DNA from 2 places in the Gilliamella sp. Occ4-3 genome. Region 2 is predicted to be linked to the other one. Evidence: riboswitches for the same ligand, from Rfam matches in the RefSeq annotation. Region 2 holds a riboswitch; the other holds the start of a gene.
The links. Region 2 has a riboswitch for thiamine pyrophosphate ahead of thiB (thiamine ABC transporter substrate binding subunit). Riboswitches for the same ligand answer to the same signal wherever they lie in the genome.

Region 1 (8,214 bases), on a different contig from region 2:
GATTATTTTGAAGACGAGCAAGGAAAGCGAGGAACGCTCAGTTGTAGTACGAGTGAAGCAAAAGATCTGCATTAGTTGCGTATGGGATTTGTTGTTATATGCAATAGTTAGTAACGTAAATCCCATTAATATTTTGAACAATTACCACCAGCGGTAAAAATGATGCGTTGGTCCAATTCCTTTCCCTATATTTAAATCATCGGCATGGCTAATTGCGCCTTGTAGATAATTTTTTGCTTGGGCGATTGCTTCTTCTAAATTATTTTTAGGTAATAATGCTGCAATAGCTGCTGATAATGTGCACCCCGTTCCGTGAGTATTTTTAGTTTGGATGCGTGGAAAGGTCATTCTTATTATATTATTGTGTGTGATCAAATAATCAGGGCTTTCATTGCTAGGCAAATGTCCCCCTTTCATTAATACCGCTTTACAGCCTAACTTGAGTAATTCATGCCCTTGCTTTTGCATTTCATCTTCGGTTTTAGCTTCATCACAATCAAGTAGCGCGGCTGCTTCTGGTAGATTGGGAGTAATAATTGTGGCTAAGGGTAATAAAAGCTCACGAATAGCTGTTACGGCATCAGACTTTAAAAGGGGATGTCCACCTTTAGCAACCATTACAGTATCTAACACGATAGTAGGAATAGGGTTTGTTTTAAGAAGGTGGTAAACGGTTGCAACTATTTCTTTATTCATTAGCATACCCATTTTTACGCTATCAATTTGAATATCTTGATAAAGTGTATTAAATTGGGCTTCAATAAATTCGGGCGATATAGCTAATACCGCATCAACCCCTTGCGTGCTTTGTGCCGTTAGGGCAGTGATAACTGACATACCATATGCACCAAGTGCAGAAAAAGTTTTTAGATCGGCTTGAATACCTGCACCACCGCTAGGATCAGATCCTGCAATGGTTAATGCAATTGTTGTCATGATAGTATTTCCTATTTAACTTGTTTGATTTTGTTGATAAGCGATAATGTTGCTTGTTGAATATCTTTTTTGCCACAAATAGCCGAAACTACAGCAACCCCGTCAATGCCCGTTTGAATAATATTAGTTATATTGTTTTCATCAATACCACCAATGGCAACAGCTGGGCACTGTTTTAGTTTGACTAATTCAGTTAATTGTTCAGTTCCTATTGCTACCGTTGCATTTTTTTTGGTTATGGTTGGGAAGATAGGCCCTATGCCAATATAATTAACCTGCTGCCAAGGAACTGCTTTAAGTTGTTGTTGGTTAGTTACCGAAAGACCTAACCATTTATCTTTGCCGATAAGTTGTCGAGCTACATCAACAGGCAAATCACTTTGTCCAATATGGACACCATCGGCATCAACCGCTAAAGCAATATCTACATGATCATTTATAAATAGTGGAACAGAGGTGTCGCTTAATGCTTCTTTCAATGCTAAGGCAGCGTAGTACCAATCTTTACCGCTAAACTCACGTTCGGATCTTAACTGTATTGCAGTCACACCATTTGAAACAGCAATTTTGGTGGTGTTTACCATGCCATTAATGCCGCCGCATAATAATGGATCAAGGACTAAATAGAGGGTTAAATCCAGTTGTTTTTTCATCTGGTTTCCTTATTAAAGCGATGGATTAAATGTTGAGAGTTGATCTAATAGTGATATCGAGAAAGTCCCCAGTCCTTGTTGTTTATTAGCTAGCTCACCAGCTTTTTTCATCATAAAACATGCACAGGCAGTGGCTAATAGTGGGTCAGGCGAATTAGCTATGAAAGCCGCTACCATTGCAGATAATGAGCATCCTGTACCTGTTACTTTTGTTAAAGCAATATCACCACCAGTTATACTATATGTGCTGTTTCCGTTAGTTATATAGTCAACATCGCCTGTCATTGCGACAATAGTTTGATATTTTTGCGCAAACTCTTGGGCAGCGTTTAAAGCTGATTGAGTTGTGTCTTGACCGTCGGGGCCTTTTGAGAAAGATTTTTGACCATTTAGTGCTAATATTTCTGAAGCATTACCTCGTATTACTGTGGGATTAAATGATAATAATTGATGTGCAATTTCAGTTCGATAATTAAGTGCAGCTCCTACAGCAACAGGATCGAGTACCCATGGAGTTTGTGTTTGCTGTGCCTTGGCGGCCGCTAATAGCATACTTTGGGCTGTGTTGCTGTGAATAGTGCCAATATTAATCAGTAAGCTATCGGCAATGTTGACAAATTCAGCAACTTCTTGTTCGGCAATCACCATTGCAGGAGATGCACCAATAGCAAGTAGCACATTGGCGGTAAAGTTTTGGACTACATCATTAGTAATGCAATGCACTAGTGGGCGTTTTTGTTTTATATGATTGATAAAAGGAGCGGTTTGGGTAATTTGGAATGATTTGGTTACTGACATATTTCTTCCTTTCTTACTGATTTATTAGTTCTATAAATGTCGGGAAGAATTTGCCAATTTAAGGCTTTTATGGCTTAGACTTCCCTACGCTGGTATAATCCAGATCAGGTTCAACGGGTGAAATCTCAGTTTTTTGTTTAGACAAAAAACACCCCGAGTCAAAATGATTTTTTATTATGAACTGATTATCTGTTTTTAACAAGCTATTGTAATAATCTTTCAATATCAGTAATTGCTTTTCTATCTGGTAAGAAGATGATTAGATGATCATTGTCTTCAATGGTTAAATCAGTATTAACGATAATAACATCTTCTCCACGCACTACAGCTCCGATGGTTGCACCCGATGGGAGTTTTAAGCCATTAATATTTTTGCCAACCAGTCTTGATGTTTCACTATTACCATTGGCAATAATTTCGACAATTTCGGATTCCCCTTGTCTTAATGAAACAACTTTAACAACCCCAGTTTGTCTAACATGGCTTAATAGCTCAGATATTGTGGCGTGTTGTGGAGAAATCGCAATATCAATCACACTATCATTAATTAGTTCAAGGTAGGCTTGGCGTTGAATTAGTACAATTACTTTTTTTGCTCCCATTCTTTTGGCTAACATAGAAGACATGATATTGGATTCATCATCACTGGTAACAGCGATAAATAGATCAGTAAGCTCAACTTGTTCTTGTGAGAGCAATTCTTGGTCCGATGATTCACCATGTAATACTGTTGTATTAACGAGTTGCTCGGCAATTAATTCGGCTCGTTCGGCATTCCGCTCAATTAATTTGACTTGATAGTCATTTTCTAAACGTTTTGCTAGAGCGACAGCTACACCACCGCCGCCGCTGATAATTATTCGTTTATATGGTTTTTCTAACCGTTGTAACTCACTGGTCACTGCTTTGATATTAACGGGTGGCGTTATAAAGTAGACCATATCGCCTGCTTCGATAAGTGTTGAACCAAGCGGGCGGATAAAACGATTTTTACGGTAAATAGCAACAACTCGAGCTTCAACATGTGGTAAATGTTCTTTGAGTTCTGATAATTCACTACCTACTAAAGCACCGCCATAATAAGCGGTAACGGCAACCAAACAGACACGATTGTCGTAAAAAGATGCAAATTGTAGCGAACCAGGATATTGTACTAATTGACTAATATGGTTGGTGATAAGGTTTTCTGGAGCAATGATATGATTGATATTAATACAATCTTTATTGAAAAGAGGGTAGTTTTCGTTATTGTATTCAGGTGCTCTAATGCGCGCAACTTTTTGTGGAATATTGAACATGACATGCCCAATTTGGCAGGCCATCATGTTGACTTCATCAGAGTTAGTTACAGCAACAAGCATATCAGCTGATTCAGCACCTGCACTTTCTAAAACTTGTGGGTAAGATGATTTTCCGCAAATCACCTGTAAATCAAAACGTTCTTGTAGTGATTGTAATTTATCATAATTTTCATCAATCACCGTGACATCGTTTTGTTTTTCAGTGACAAGATATTCAGCAAGCGCACTACCTGTTTGTCCTGCACCAAGAATAATAATCTTCATAACTAACCTGTATATTTAAATGGCTTTAATCGTTACCCATTTTCCTTGTATCTTAAAGCCATTGCATACTGTTTTATTTTTAGTAACAATCAGTTATTAATTCTTCAATTATACAAAACCGATTGCATTATAAACTTTTTTCAAAGTTGGTTCGGCTTTTGAGCGTGCTTTTTCTGCCCCTTCTTGCATTATTGAAATTAGATAACTTTCATCATCTCGATACTGATGATACTTCGCTTGAAGTGTAGTTAGCATATCAATGACTTGTGTTGCTACTTCGGTTTTAAGGTGGCCATACATTTTGCCTTCGAACTCTTTTTCAAGTTCGCTGATAGGCTTACCTGTCACGCCAGTTAAAATGTCAAGTAGGTTTGAAACACCAGCTTTATTTTTTAGATCGTAACGTACCACAGGTGGCTCATCTGAATCGGTCATTGCACGTTTGATTTTTTTCTCGATATCTTTTGGATTTTCGAGTAAACCAATTACGTTATTGCGATTTTCGTCTGATTTAGACATTTTTTTAGTGGGTTCTTGTAGTGACATGACGCGAGCTCCCACTTTCGAAATAAAGGGTTCAGGAATAGTAAATATATCACCATAAAGTGCATTAAATCGCATAGCAATGTCGCGTGATAGTTCAAGATGTTGTTTTTGGTCGTCACCTACTGGCACTAAGTTTGCTTGATAGAGCAAAATATCCGCAGCCATCAGTACTGGGTAATCAAACAATCCCACATTGATGTTTTCAGAATGACGAGATGATTTATCTTTAAATTGAGTCATACGGCTTAGTTCACCAAAATAGGTGTAACAGTTTAATGCCCAGCCGAGTTCTGCATGCGCAGGCACTTGTGATTGTACAAAAATGGTACTTTTTTGTGGATCAATACCACAAGCTAAATATAGGGCGAGTGTGTCTAATGTGGCTTTACGTAATTTGTTCGGATCTTGGCGTACGGTAATTGCATGTTGATTGACGATACAATAAATGCAATCATATTCGCCTTGCAGAGCCATCCAATTCTTTAAAGCACCTAAGTAGTTACCAAGTGTTAGTTCTCCTGATGGCTGAGCGCCACTAAATACAATCGGTTTGCTCATAATTTATTCCTAATCTATGCTAATTATTTTTTTGCCTTAGCTTTTGGCTGAGGTAATAATGTTAATATATCTTTAAAATCGTCAAATAAGAAATCAGGGTTGCTAGTGGCGATCGATATGCCATAGTTATAACCATAACTTAATGCAACAGTTGGGCAGTTAGCATTTTGGGCTGCAGTAATATCATTTTTTGAATCGCCAACAAAAAGTAACTGATCACAGAATAATCCAAATTTAGCCATTACTTGGTATAAAGGCGCTGGGTGTGGTTTTAATTTAATCACATCTCCCCCACCAAGCACTAATGAAAAGTACTCTTTTATACCTAAAGAAGTCAGCAGAGCAGGCAAAAATTGTGCCGGTTTATTGGTTACTAATGCTAGTGGATAATTATTATCGTGAAGTACTTTTAAGGTCTCTTTAACATTGGGAAATAGTTTTGTTTCTGCATCGATGACTTTATCATAGTGCTGATTAAATAGCTCTTTAGCTTTGGCAAATAATTCTGTTGATGGATCGACTTCAATTGCTTTGAATACTCGTTCTAGCATAATATCAATACCATTGCCTACAAAATTTTTGACTTGTTCGTTGCTGATTGTAGGTAGATTCAAGTCTGCTAACATATTTTGTGTTGCTAATGCTAGTCCTGGTACGCTGTCAACTAATGTACCATCTAAATCAAAAGCTACTGCTTGAATATTTTCTAGTTTATTCATGTTCAACTCCTGCTAATTCTTTACGCATGGCGTCAATAACTGTTTTATAATCGGGTTGGCTAAATATAGCTGAACCAGCAACAAACATATCGGCACCAGCTCTAGCTATTTCGGCAATATTGTCAATTTTTACACCGCCATCAATTTCTAAACGAATATTGCGTCCAGATTCAATAATGCGCTGTTTAGCTTGTTGTAATTTCTTAATTGTTGAAGGTATAAAAGATTGACCTCCAAAACCTGGGTTAACACTCATTAATAAAATAATATCAATTTTATCTATGACATAATCTAAATAATCAAGTGGTGTAGCTGGATTAAATACAATACCAGCTGTGCAGCCATGATCTTTAATTAACTGTAATGAACGATCCAAATGGATAGTAGCTTCTGGATGGATAGATATATTGGTTGCCCCAGCTTTGGCAAATGAGGTAATTATCTCTTCAACAGGTGATACCATCAAATGCACATCAATAGGGGCTTTAATACCGTAGTTTCGTAAAGCTTTACAAAACATTGCTCCCATTGTGAGATTAGGTACAAAATGGTTGTCCATGACATCAAAATGTATTACATCAGCTCCTGCATCCAGCACTTTTTGTGTATCTTCACCAAGACGAGCGAAATCAGCCGATAATATTGATGGAGCAATAATGTATTCTTTCATAACTTACCTCTAATAACTCGCCTTATATTTAGCTATCTAAGACTTTTTGTATAATGCTAAAATCTCGTCAATTTTTTTTCTTCCTTTACCAGCACAGCTAATTGAACGTCTCATTTCTGTTCTATAAAGTTCGCTTGCATTGTTATAAAGGTTCATTGTGTAATCAGTATAATGATTAGACACAAGCACGGGTATGTTTTTTTTATACGCCATAGTTTCAGCTAATTCTGACAAGTTTTTGTGCTCTTCAAATCCAAATATATTTGAGTAATAAGCCGTAAATCCAGCTGATTCATTTGGGGGTATATAGGGTGGATCACAATAAATTACTGAATTTTTTGCCGCTTTTTTCATTACTTCGTGGTAAGGTGCGCAAATAAATTGTGCTCTTTGAGCTTTTTCTGCAAAAAAGTAAAGTTCTTTTTCAGGAAAATAAATTGTCTTATAACGTCCAAATGGTACGTTAAATAGTCCATTGTTGTTGTAACGACATAAGCCGTTATAACAATGTCGATTTAAATAGACAAATAAAAGTGATCTGATGTACTGATCTTTACTTCCATTAAATACATCACGCAGTTGATAAAACGCATCTGCGTGATTATTTTGAGCAACAAATAGTAATCTAAGGTCACGGATAAATTGATCTGGACTTGATTTTAATAATGTAAATAATGAAATTAAGTCATGGTTGATATCCGCTAAGATATAACTTTTATAGTTAGTATTTAAAAAAACAGAACCAGCTCCAACAAAAGGTTCTATTAGCTGATCGCCCTCTGGTAGATACCGTTTAATTGTCTCCACAAGCTCATATTTTCCTCCAGCCCATTTTAAAAAGGCTCGTTGCTTCTTCAACGGATACTCCTATTTGTCGTTGATCGGATAAATAAACGATATCCTTGGTTATTTTGCTACTTTTTCTTTATTAATCATTGCACCAGATTTAACCCATGGTTTGTCTTTCTGTAGTGCATTTGGCAAAGACTTGATTGCTTTATGTGCCTCATCAACTGATGAATAGTTGCCTTTTGTTAAAATAAACAATGAACCAGATTTATGTTTGGTTTCATAAATATGGTAATCTGTTATATTGTTTTGTTTTACAAATTTTTTTAGACCTTCAAGCGATTTAGATGCACTAAGCTGAATGACATAATGATCATTTTTTATCTTAATATTTTTCCCTAAATCATTGTTTTCATTTTTACGATTAACAGAGTTAGGGGGATTTTTTTTCGTATTGTTTTTATTCGTTTTAGCCCTACCGTTAGATGTTGTCGCGGAATGATGATTTGCTTTAGAATCTCCATTTGAGTCATCTATTGATAGGTTTAAGCCATCACTTGTATCTGAAAAGGATTCAAGTTGCTGTTGTTGTGTATTAAATTTATTTAATGTACTGTTTGATGTATCTGTCACCAGTTCAGTACTTTTAGGTTGATTTTCACTAATTCCAACGCTATTTTGTTCATCAGTGATTGTATTATTGTTTTCTTCTGTTGAAGTCACTCCATTAACTACAGGTGGAGTTAATGGTGTTCCTTCTTTTTTACGAGAAGAATTAAAAATAATCAAACCAAGCAATAAAAGAATAATAATTGCTGAACCAAAAATAATTAATTTTTTCTTTGGAAGATCTTGAAGAAAACTAAGTAATCTGAATGAATGCGCAGAATCCTTATTGGGTTGTTCTGATATATAACGGTCATCTTTATCTACACGCATACTTACTCCTTAACCTATCAAAAGATTTTACTTAATGATTA
Region 2 (8,214 bases):
TACCCTGCTTGCTTCATAAGATTTATTAATGAAGGAGTTTTAAGGTATAAATCGGGATGCTTCTCATCAGCAAAAGTTAACGCTTGTTGCAAAATTTCGATAGTATAAGGTCTTGATGAAACCACATCGTTAAATACAACAAAATCAGTATTATCTTTTTTAAACTGCTCAATTTGAGGTGTGGTATTTCGCCCATAACCATAAATACTCATCCTATTACGTGTTGTTGATTCACCAATGACTAACACCAACGTCCTAGGCGTATTACCGTTAGCATCTTTTAAATTTTCAACAGGAGATAAAGTGTCTAAATGATTTAAAATATCTTCCATATTTTTAAGTTGAGATCGATAAGCTAAATAGCTATTAATAAGTTGCCATGGCACAGTTGTTTCCATACGCGTTAATAAATGAGTTCCGGCTTTTTCAATAGATGATTTTTTTATTGTCACACTAATAAACACAGGCATTATGGCATAAATAGCTATTAATAGTGATACAATCCATTTAGTAGAAGTTTTAATATAAACAGGTCTGACTTTACTCCAAAGATAAATACCCACTAAACTATAAATAATCAATACTACAACTAATTTAATACTAAAATACTGCTGAACAAATTCGCTCGATTCACTATAATTTGATTCTGCCATAACAAAAAATACACTTTGCGAAAATTCTTGTCGATAAATCACAAAATAACCGACTGAAACCAAAGACAAACAGCCGATAATAAGACCAAATATAGTCGCAATCTTTCTTGTATAATTAGGAAAAATCAAAACAGGAATAAGCCAAATCAAACTATAGATAATTGAATCGCGAAGTCCAATTGCATTGGAATGCCCCGAAAGAAAAATATATAACTGTAATGCACTAGAAAAATAAGTAAAAAATAAAATATTAAAGATAAGTGCTGACCAGCTAAATTTGTTGGTTGCTTTTATGTTTAGCATAGATATTTAATTTGCTTTGTTATTGATCATAAAATGCAATATATGCTTGGTAGATTAATAAAACCTTAAGCTTTAAATATCTAAATTTAAATATATAAATTATTAAATGCTAACCTCTTACTTCTTGGAGATATTTAAACCCAATATCTTTGCAATGTGATTACTTTCGGGTTGGTTTAATTGGTTTGGTAAACCATAAAAAACGATCTGCCCATTATCTACCACCAAACAACGAGAAAAATAACTAAGCGAATCATTAAGATTGTGTGACACCATCATTAATGTCAAATCGAGCTCATCGCAAATTTGATCAACTAGTGCTAACATCTCAAATCGTAATGCTTGATCGAGAGCTGAAAATGGCTCATCTAATAATAAAATAGGTCGACGTTGAATTAAACAACGAGCTAACGCAACACGTTGATTCTGACCACCTGAAAGTTGTTCGGGATAACGATTATTAAAACCTGTTAAACCAACTTTGGCTAACATATCATCTATTGTTTGGCGTTCCGATGTATTTAGTTTTAAACAAGGCTTTATGCCTAAGCCAATATTTTGTTCAACATTTAAATGATCAAATAAATTATTATATTGAAATAAAATCGAAACGGGCCGCTTTCCTGGTTGAGTGTGAGTCATATTTTGATGATTAAGTAAAATTTGCCCTGAGTTTGGTGAAATAAACCCAGCAATCAAGCTTAACAATGAGCTTTTACCTGCACCACTTGGCCCAACAATAACCACCTTTTCTTTTGCAGTAATTTTGATATCAAAATGCATTTTAAAATTATCGTATTGACAATTAATTTGATTCAGTTCGATCATAATCTATCACAACCAGTAAACTAAAAGATAATATTAGCAATAATGCAGCAGTTACAGCACTTTCATGATAATGATAATACGATATTTGCTCATATAAATAATAAGGTAACGTTGTGACTGACTGGCCACCAAATAACGCAATAATACCAAAATCACCCAACGATAATATTGCTGAAAAAGCAAAACTTTGAATAATTAACTTTTTTAATGCTTTATATTCAATTAAATAAAAATGCCAAAAACCAGTAATATTAAGTGATTGGCTTAAGTGCCAATAGCGTGATGTAACATCATACATTGGTGCAGCAAGGTTTTTTAATATAAATGGCAGTGCCATTAAACTGTTACAAAGCATCGTCAAAACACAAACAAAGACCGAACTATAAGCGTACGAAAATAACAGTAAAAACAAACCTGACGCCAGCACCATGCTTGGAATAATTAAAATCAGCGATCCAATTAACATTAACCGATTACTCCATTTTATTTGCTGATTAATCAATAATCGGCTGTTTGTATAGAGTAATAATAAAGCTAGTAGCATAGCAATACTGGCTGCCCCAAAAGCAATTAGTAAAGAAAACATAACTGCACGTTGAAAGGCCACTGAAAAAAATGACCACTGAAAAAAATAAATACCTTTTATTAATATAGTTATGATGGGTAGCAAAATAAATAATGCACCAATAACAATAATAACAAAACTCGACAAAATTAAGCTAAACGAAACAGGTAAACGATAACTTTGCTTAACATATTGAGTGTTAAATTTATAGCTATAATTAAACTTTTGCATCAACCCCATAAAAAAAGTACAACAAACCAACTGCAAACATGCTAAAAGCACGGCTTGTATCAAATCAAATTCACGGATGGATTGATAAATGGCAACTTCAAGTGTGGTATATTTAGGTCCACCACCTAGAGCCAATACAATAGCAAAACTAGAAAAACAAAGCATAAAGATTAGCGATGCCATAGGTAGCAACTGTCGACGCAATAGTGGCCATTCCACCAATTTAAAATAAGTAAAACTCGAAAAATTCAATTGAGCAGCTAATTGTTTGTGTTCGACTGGTACACTATTTAAGGTTTGATAAAACAAGCAACAAGCATAAGGGAAATTAAGAAATATATGTGCCAATAAAATACCTTTTAAACCATAAATGGATATCACAAAAGGCAAACCTAAATAATGACAAAACGACGCTAATAAACCATGTTGCCCATAAACAGATAATAACCCCGTTACCACAACCAACGTAGGAAATATAAACGTGATAGGCATAATGCGTAGCAATAGATTTTTACCCCAAAAATTGACTATCGATAGGGCTTTAGCCATCAATATTGCCAATAACACAGATAGCAATGTTGATAACGTTGCTTGAAATATTGTTATCCAAATAACATGTAATAAATAACTATCAAAATAGACAGTTAAATTATTAGACTCAAAAGCAACTAAACAAAGCGCAAATAGTGCTGAACCTAATACAACTAAAATCAAGCTTGCAGCACTAATGCCAGGGATTAACGTTCTTAATTTCAACATTATACTGAATAAAACTATTTACTAATGGTGGATTTCCATTCACGCACCCACCTCTTTTGATTATTTTTAACTTGCTTAGCATCAAACTCAAGTGCTTTATTGACTGGTTTAATTTGCTGAAAAGCTTCAGGCAACGTTATATTAATAATCGGATACATGAAATTTTTTTCAGCAAATTGACGTTGTACATCAGGCGTTAATAAATATTGTAAAAAAGCACGTGCCAATTCGGGATGCTGACTATACTTAGTAATACCCGCAACTTCGACTTGGCGATAATGCCCTTCGTCAAAAATAGCAGCAGCATAACGATGATCATTATCATTCATAATATGTGCAACTGGCGAAGTGCTATAACTAAGCACAAAATCAGCTTCGCCTTTTAAAAATAGGCCATAAGCTTCACCCCAACCTTTGGTCACTGTCACAGTATTTTTTGCTATTTTCTGCCATGCAGATGCAGCATCATCACCATATATATTTTTCACCCAAAATAATAAACCTAACCCAGGAGTGCTGGTTCGTGGGTCTTGATAGATAATTTTCCAGTTGACTTTATTATCTACTAACTCATGCATGCTGTGTGGTGGATTACTGATTTTTTGTTGATCATAAATAAAAGCGAAATAACCAAAATCATAGGGCATAAAATCACTATCCCACCAGTTGGTATTTAAATTATCTGGTTTATTGATTTGATGAGGTATAACTATTTTGGCTTGTTTTGCCTGTTCTAAAAGATTGTTGTCTAATCCTAAAATTACATCGGCATTAGTTCTATCACCTTCAAGTCGCATTCGATTTAAAACCGCTACTCCATCGCCTAATGTAACAATCTCAAGTTCACAGTTACACTGTGCTTCAAACCCTTTCTCAATTGCTTTTCCTGGTCCCCATTCTGAAATAAAGGAATTATAACTATAAACAGTTAAGGTTGGTTTTACATTGGCAGCATTTGCCATAAAAGGTACCGAAAATACCAAGGATAATAACAATTTTTTACAAAACATTTTGCCTCCAAAATAGCAAATAAAAGACAAAAGGTTTGAGCAAGTGCAATAACTCAAATCCCTCCGCTGGCATGATCCAGTTCAGGTTCGGCGGGTTATGTTATTCTATCTAACATTCTCAGCCCTTCAGGGCACCCCGTTGAGAACATCGATTAGTTTAGAGGTTAGTATGAAGATTGTAAACATCGGAAGTGATAAAAATTTAATGTAGGAACAACTCGCTTTATTTATGAAGTTTAAAAAACGGCTATAAAGAATATACATGAAAAAAAACAAACGCCTTATCACTGACAAAAGATATGGCGCTTATATTATAAAGGAGAGGCAACTATTACCAATTTGGTTAAATGTTTACCTTTACTTAAATTAGTTTATTGAGTTATAAAAAAATTAAGTTGTTTAGTTTCATCGAATGCCCCATCAAGTTCTCTTGTAGCGAACTGATAGCTTTGATTTGAATCTCCTGCTTTCGTACATTCTGTTATGATGGCATGTTTCGTGTGAAAAGTTTCAGACGATGTTAACTGTTTGTATAACAAGGCTAAATCTTTACCTGTCAGAGTAAAAAGCTTATTCCAATCATTTAACTGCGTTTCTACAAATTCGCGACCTTTCTTACAAGCAATAGCATCTAGCTGAATATTTGGTATAGTATATTTTTTAAGCTCAGAAAATTTAGGATGTTCATTTATAAAATCAACTTTTTCATTAAGCCCTTCTGTTTTTAAAGCTTCAATAAAGCCATCTTCTCGGAATAATTTGATTTTTCGAGATTGAAATTGCCCTTTCCCTCGTAAAGTTACTTCATCTGGATAAGGTTCATCTACTGAATAATCCCAAAAATCTTTTTGACGCTCAATAAAAACATCATTAATAACTTTAACTGGTAGTTCAAGCTCTTGCTGTTCACCTTTAATAATTACTGGAACTGAATTTAAATATTTAGCTATCAACTTATCGTAAGTTTCATCACTCACATTCGAAGTTGTATAAAAAGTTGTTAATAAATAATAATTACTTTGAGTAGGATTAATTAATCCTGAACTATCAGTTGTTGAAGGTTTAGCTATAAAATTTAATGATTGATTACCGTAAGACAGTGTATGCTTACCGTATTCAAATGTATAATTCACACTTGATTTTGCTGGAATGGTTAATTCATTTCCATCAATAATCACTTTTATTTCATTTGGTGTTGGATTATCAATCATACGATCAACAGAGCTAGACGAAGTGGTACCTGAACCGAAACAACCGACCAATGTTATGCTGCAAACTAGCAACAAAGAATATTTTATTTTTTTCATCGCATTAATTTTTTTGTAAAGTTTTTAAAAGAAACCATATTTTATCATGAATTTGATAAAACAACTATTTTAGCTATCACTTCAATAATTGAATTGAAAAAGTATGGAGTTGATGTTCTGATAAACCAAACGTCGTTTTATTTTAGATGAAATTTAGTACTGATATAGCAACTTTTTAATTGTAGGAATTTCTAGTGTTGTTTACAGTAATTAATACTATAAACATTGCGAGAAATCATGCATCAACAAGGATTCAAGTTTCATTTAGCCGAAAACCGTGTTTACTAACCAACGCTGTCCCAAACAAACACATTTTTAATTTTTGACTAGATATGCTCTAATCCAGCCCGTACTTCTTTATATTGGACGAATTAGAGCAATTCCGCAAATAAATAAAGACATTCAATTTACTCATTGGACACTCATTTACAAAAATGAGCACCAATGAGTATGTAGTCTTTATTTAGTTAAGTTTTAGTTATGATATTTATAGTAATTATAGATATGATAAATCTCGAACCATATCTTCAATATATACTTTTAATTCTGTTAATTGCTGGTCTTTTGCCGCTCGAAGCAAGCTATCTTTGGTTTGCAATGTTCCTTTACTGTAATTATGTAAATTTGATGGCACATTGCCAGAATAGATATAATCATGTTTTGCTGATGTTTGTACAACGTTAAATGATTTACTGTAACTATAGATTCCATGAGCCTCAATTTCAGTGGTCAAAGTTAATTTGTTGCTGTGAGTCACAGTTTGTAAATTAAACTGTTGATCTTTATAGGTTTTAACTTGCTTTTTATTACCGTTTTCGTCAGCTAATTCAATAAATTTATCAAATATTTTTTCGGTTTTGGTTTCATTGTTAACTGATTTACCAAGATCAGAAAATTCAACATTTGTCGTTACACGGATCGTGACATCTGCTTGCCCTGGTTGGTAGATAACAAATTCTATAAAGTCTTTACTTAATAGATCTGTTACATAAGATTTTAATTCTGAAGAATTATAATAAACTTTTACTTTCCCTTCTCTTTTATATTTATCTGCTTGAAAATCTGCATCGCGAAACGATCCGTATTGGCGATAAGCCGAAGCAGCTGAAGCGTAATATTGGGCTACTTCTCGAAATTGATAACGACGTGTTGCTGTTCTGGCTAATTGTTGTGCTTGTTCATAAGCATTTTCTGCTTGTTGAGTACAGTGTTTTCTATCATTCTCAACAGAAAGTTTGTCACTATCTTTGTACTTGCCAAGAGGCTGATATACTTCCGAGGCATTATTAAATGCATCCGCAGCAGCTTTATAATTACCTTGCTGTGCTAACATTTTTCCTTGGTCATAATAATCTTTAGCAGCAAGTTGCATATATTTTTTATTTGCATTGTTATACAAACTTTCAATGTTTTTATAGTTGTATTGCTCAAATCCTTTTTTGTATAAATCGGCTTTTATTCTATAACTTTTACTATCGGTTCCTGTGATTGAATTACCATAATCATAGTACTCTTTTGCGATACTCTCTTGTAATTTAGTAAAATCATATTTATTATCAAAAAAACTAATTTCTTGGCTATAAAAGCGATCACTTAATCGCAGTTTCATTGCTAATAAATTTTGGTAGCATTCTATTCGTTTGGCATAATCCTGATTATTGGTATTTGATAAAGTTGTTTCATAATGTTGCATAACACTATTGACGATATTTTGTAGTCGTTGTACGTCTTTTTGACCTAATTTTGCAGTACCCTTATCCTCAATACTATCCGCCAATAAGTTGATGCTTTCTAAATATTTTCCTTCTTTATAAGCTTCTTCTGCTGTACGTGTATGACAAGCGGCTAATAAGAACATAAAAAAAACAGCTATAATTATACGCATAATTTTCCTTTCAATTCATTTTAGTTTATTTTTTTGCTTGTTCATCTTGTTATTAAGATGAAAACTGTTTAAATATAGCTTGATTAATAAGCTAGTTGGTGAGTCTATTATAAATTAGCGTTAATTTATTAACTTTTTTTGCTAAAAATTGATTAACTAGTTACTCATTATTATTGGGTGACAAGTCAGTTTATTTGAAATAGGAAAGGTGTGAATTATATTTTATGCTGGTACCCTTAAATAACTAAACTATTTAAGGGCAGGGTAAAGGTTATTTTCGAGTTGCTTTTTGAGTTACTCTTTGCCGTGTTGTTTTAGTCTGTTGATTAAGTTTGACTCGTTTAGGTCTTACTATTCTTTTGTCAGAAGAAGAACTTGTGGTGAAACTTTTAGATTCAGGTGGCAAACCGACTAGTTCACGTAAGTAATTGACTGAGTCAATACCAAGTTCTAGCCAAGTTCCGCGTGATAATCCTTTGGGTAAAGTGATATTGCCATAACGAATGCGTAGCAATCGACTAACTTGCACATCAATAGCTTCCCACATTCTACGAACTTCCCGATTACGGCCTTCTGTTATAACTACATTAAACCATTGGTTAATTCCATCACCACCTTGTGCTTTAATTGATTGAAATGAGGCTGGGCCATCTTCTAGTTGCACCCCTTTACG

Region 1: it holds a riboswitch for thiamine pyrophosphate, as region 2 does, so the genes downstream of both, thiM (hydroxyethylthiazole kinase) here and thiB (thiamine ABC transporter substrate binding subunit) in region 2, are expected to answer to the same signal.

The regions. Positions count from the first base shown of each region.
Region 1 is NZ_LZHR01000014.1:11,744-19,957, forward strand. It holds gene A9G44_RS01135 (STY0301 family protein) at 1-75, shown strand, start outside; gene thiD (bifunctional hydroxymethylpyrimidine kinase/phosphomethylpyrimidine kinase) at 142-936, opposite strand; gene thiE (thiamine phosphate synthase) at 948-1,589, opposite strand; gene thiM (hydroxyethylthiazole kinase) at 1,602-2,387, opposite strand; TPP riboswitch at 2,452-2,553, opposite strand; gene trkA (Trk system potassium transporter TrkA) at 2,591-3,952, opposite strand; gene trpS (tryptophan--tRNA ligase) at 4,061-5,056, opposite strand; gene A9G44_RS01165 (phosphoglycolate phosphatase) at 5,080-5,775, opposite strand; gene rpe (ribulose-phosphate 3-epimerase) at 5,768-6,445, opposite strand; gene A9G44_RS01175 (Dam family site-specific DNA-(adenine-N6)-methyltransferase) at 6,482-7,303, opposite strand; gene A9G44_RS01180 (SPOR domain-containing protein) at 7,352-8,173, opposite strand.
Region 2 is NZ_LZHR01000117.1:7,123-15,336, reverse strand. It holds gene cptA (phosphoethanolamine transferase CptA) at 1-956, opposite strand, end outside; gene thiQ (thiamine ABC transporter ATP-binding protein ThiQ) at 1,074-1,784, opposite strand; gene thiP (thiamine/thiamine pyrophosphate ABC transporter permease) at 1,762-3,339, opposite strand; gene thiB (thiamine ABC transporter substrate binding subunit) at 3,354-4,349, opposite strand; TPP riboswitch at 4,390-4,498, opposite strand; gene A9G44_RS11885 (hypothetical protein) at 4,721-5,656, opposite strand; gene A9G44_RS11880 (hypothetical protein) at 6,153-7,541, opposite strand; gene rluB (23S rRNA pseudouridine(2605) synthase RluB) at 7,813-8,214, opposite strand, start outside.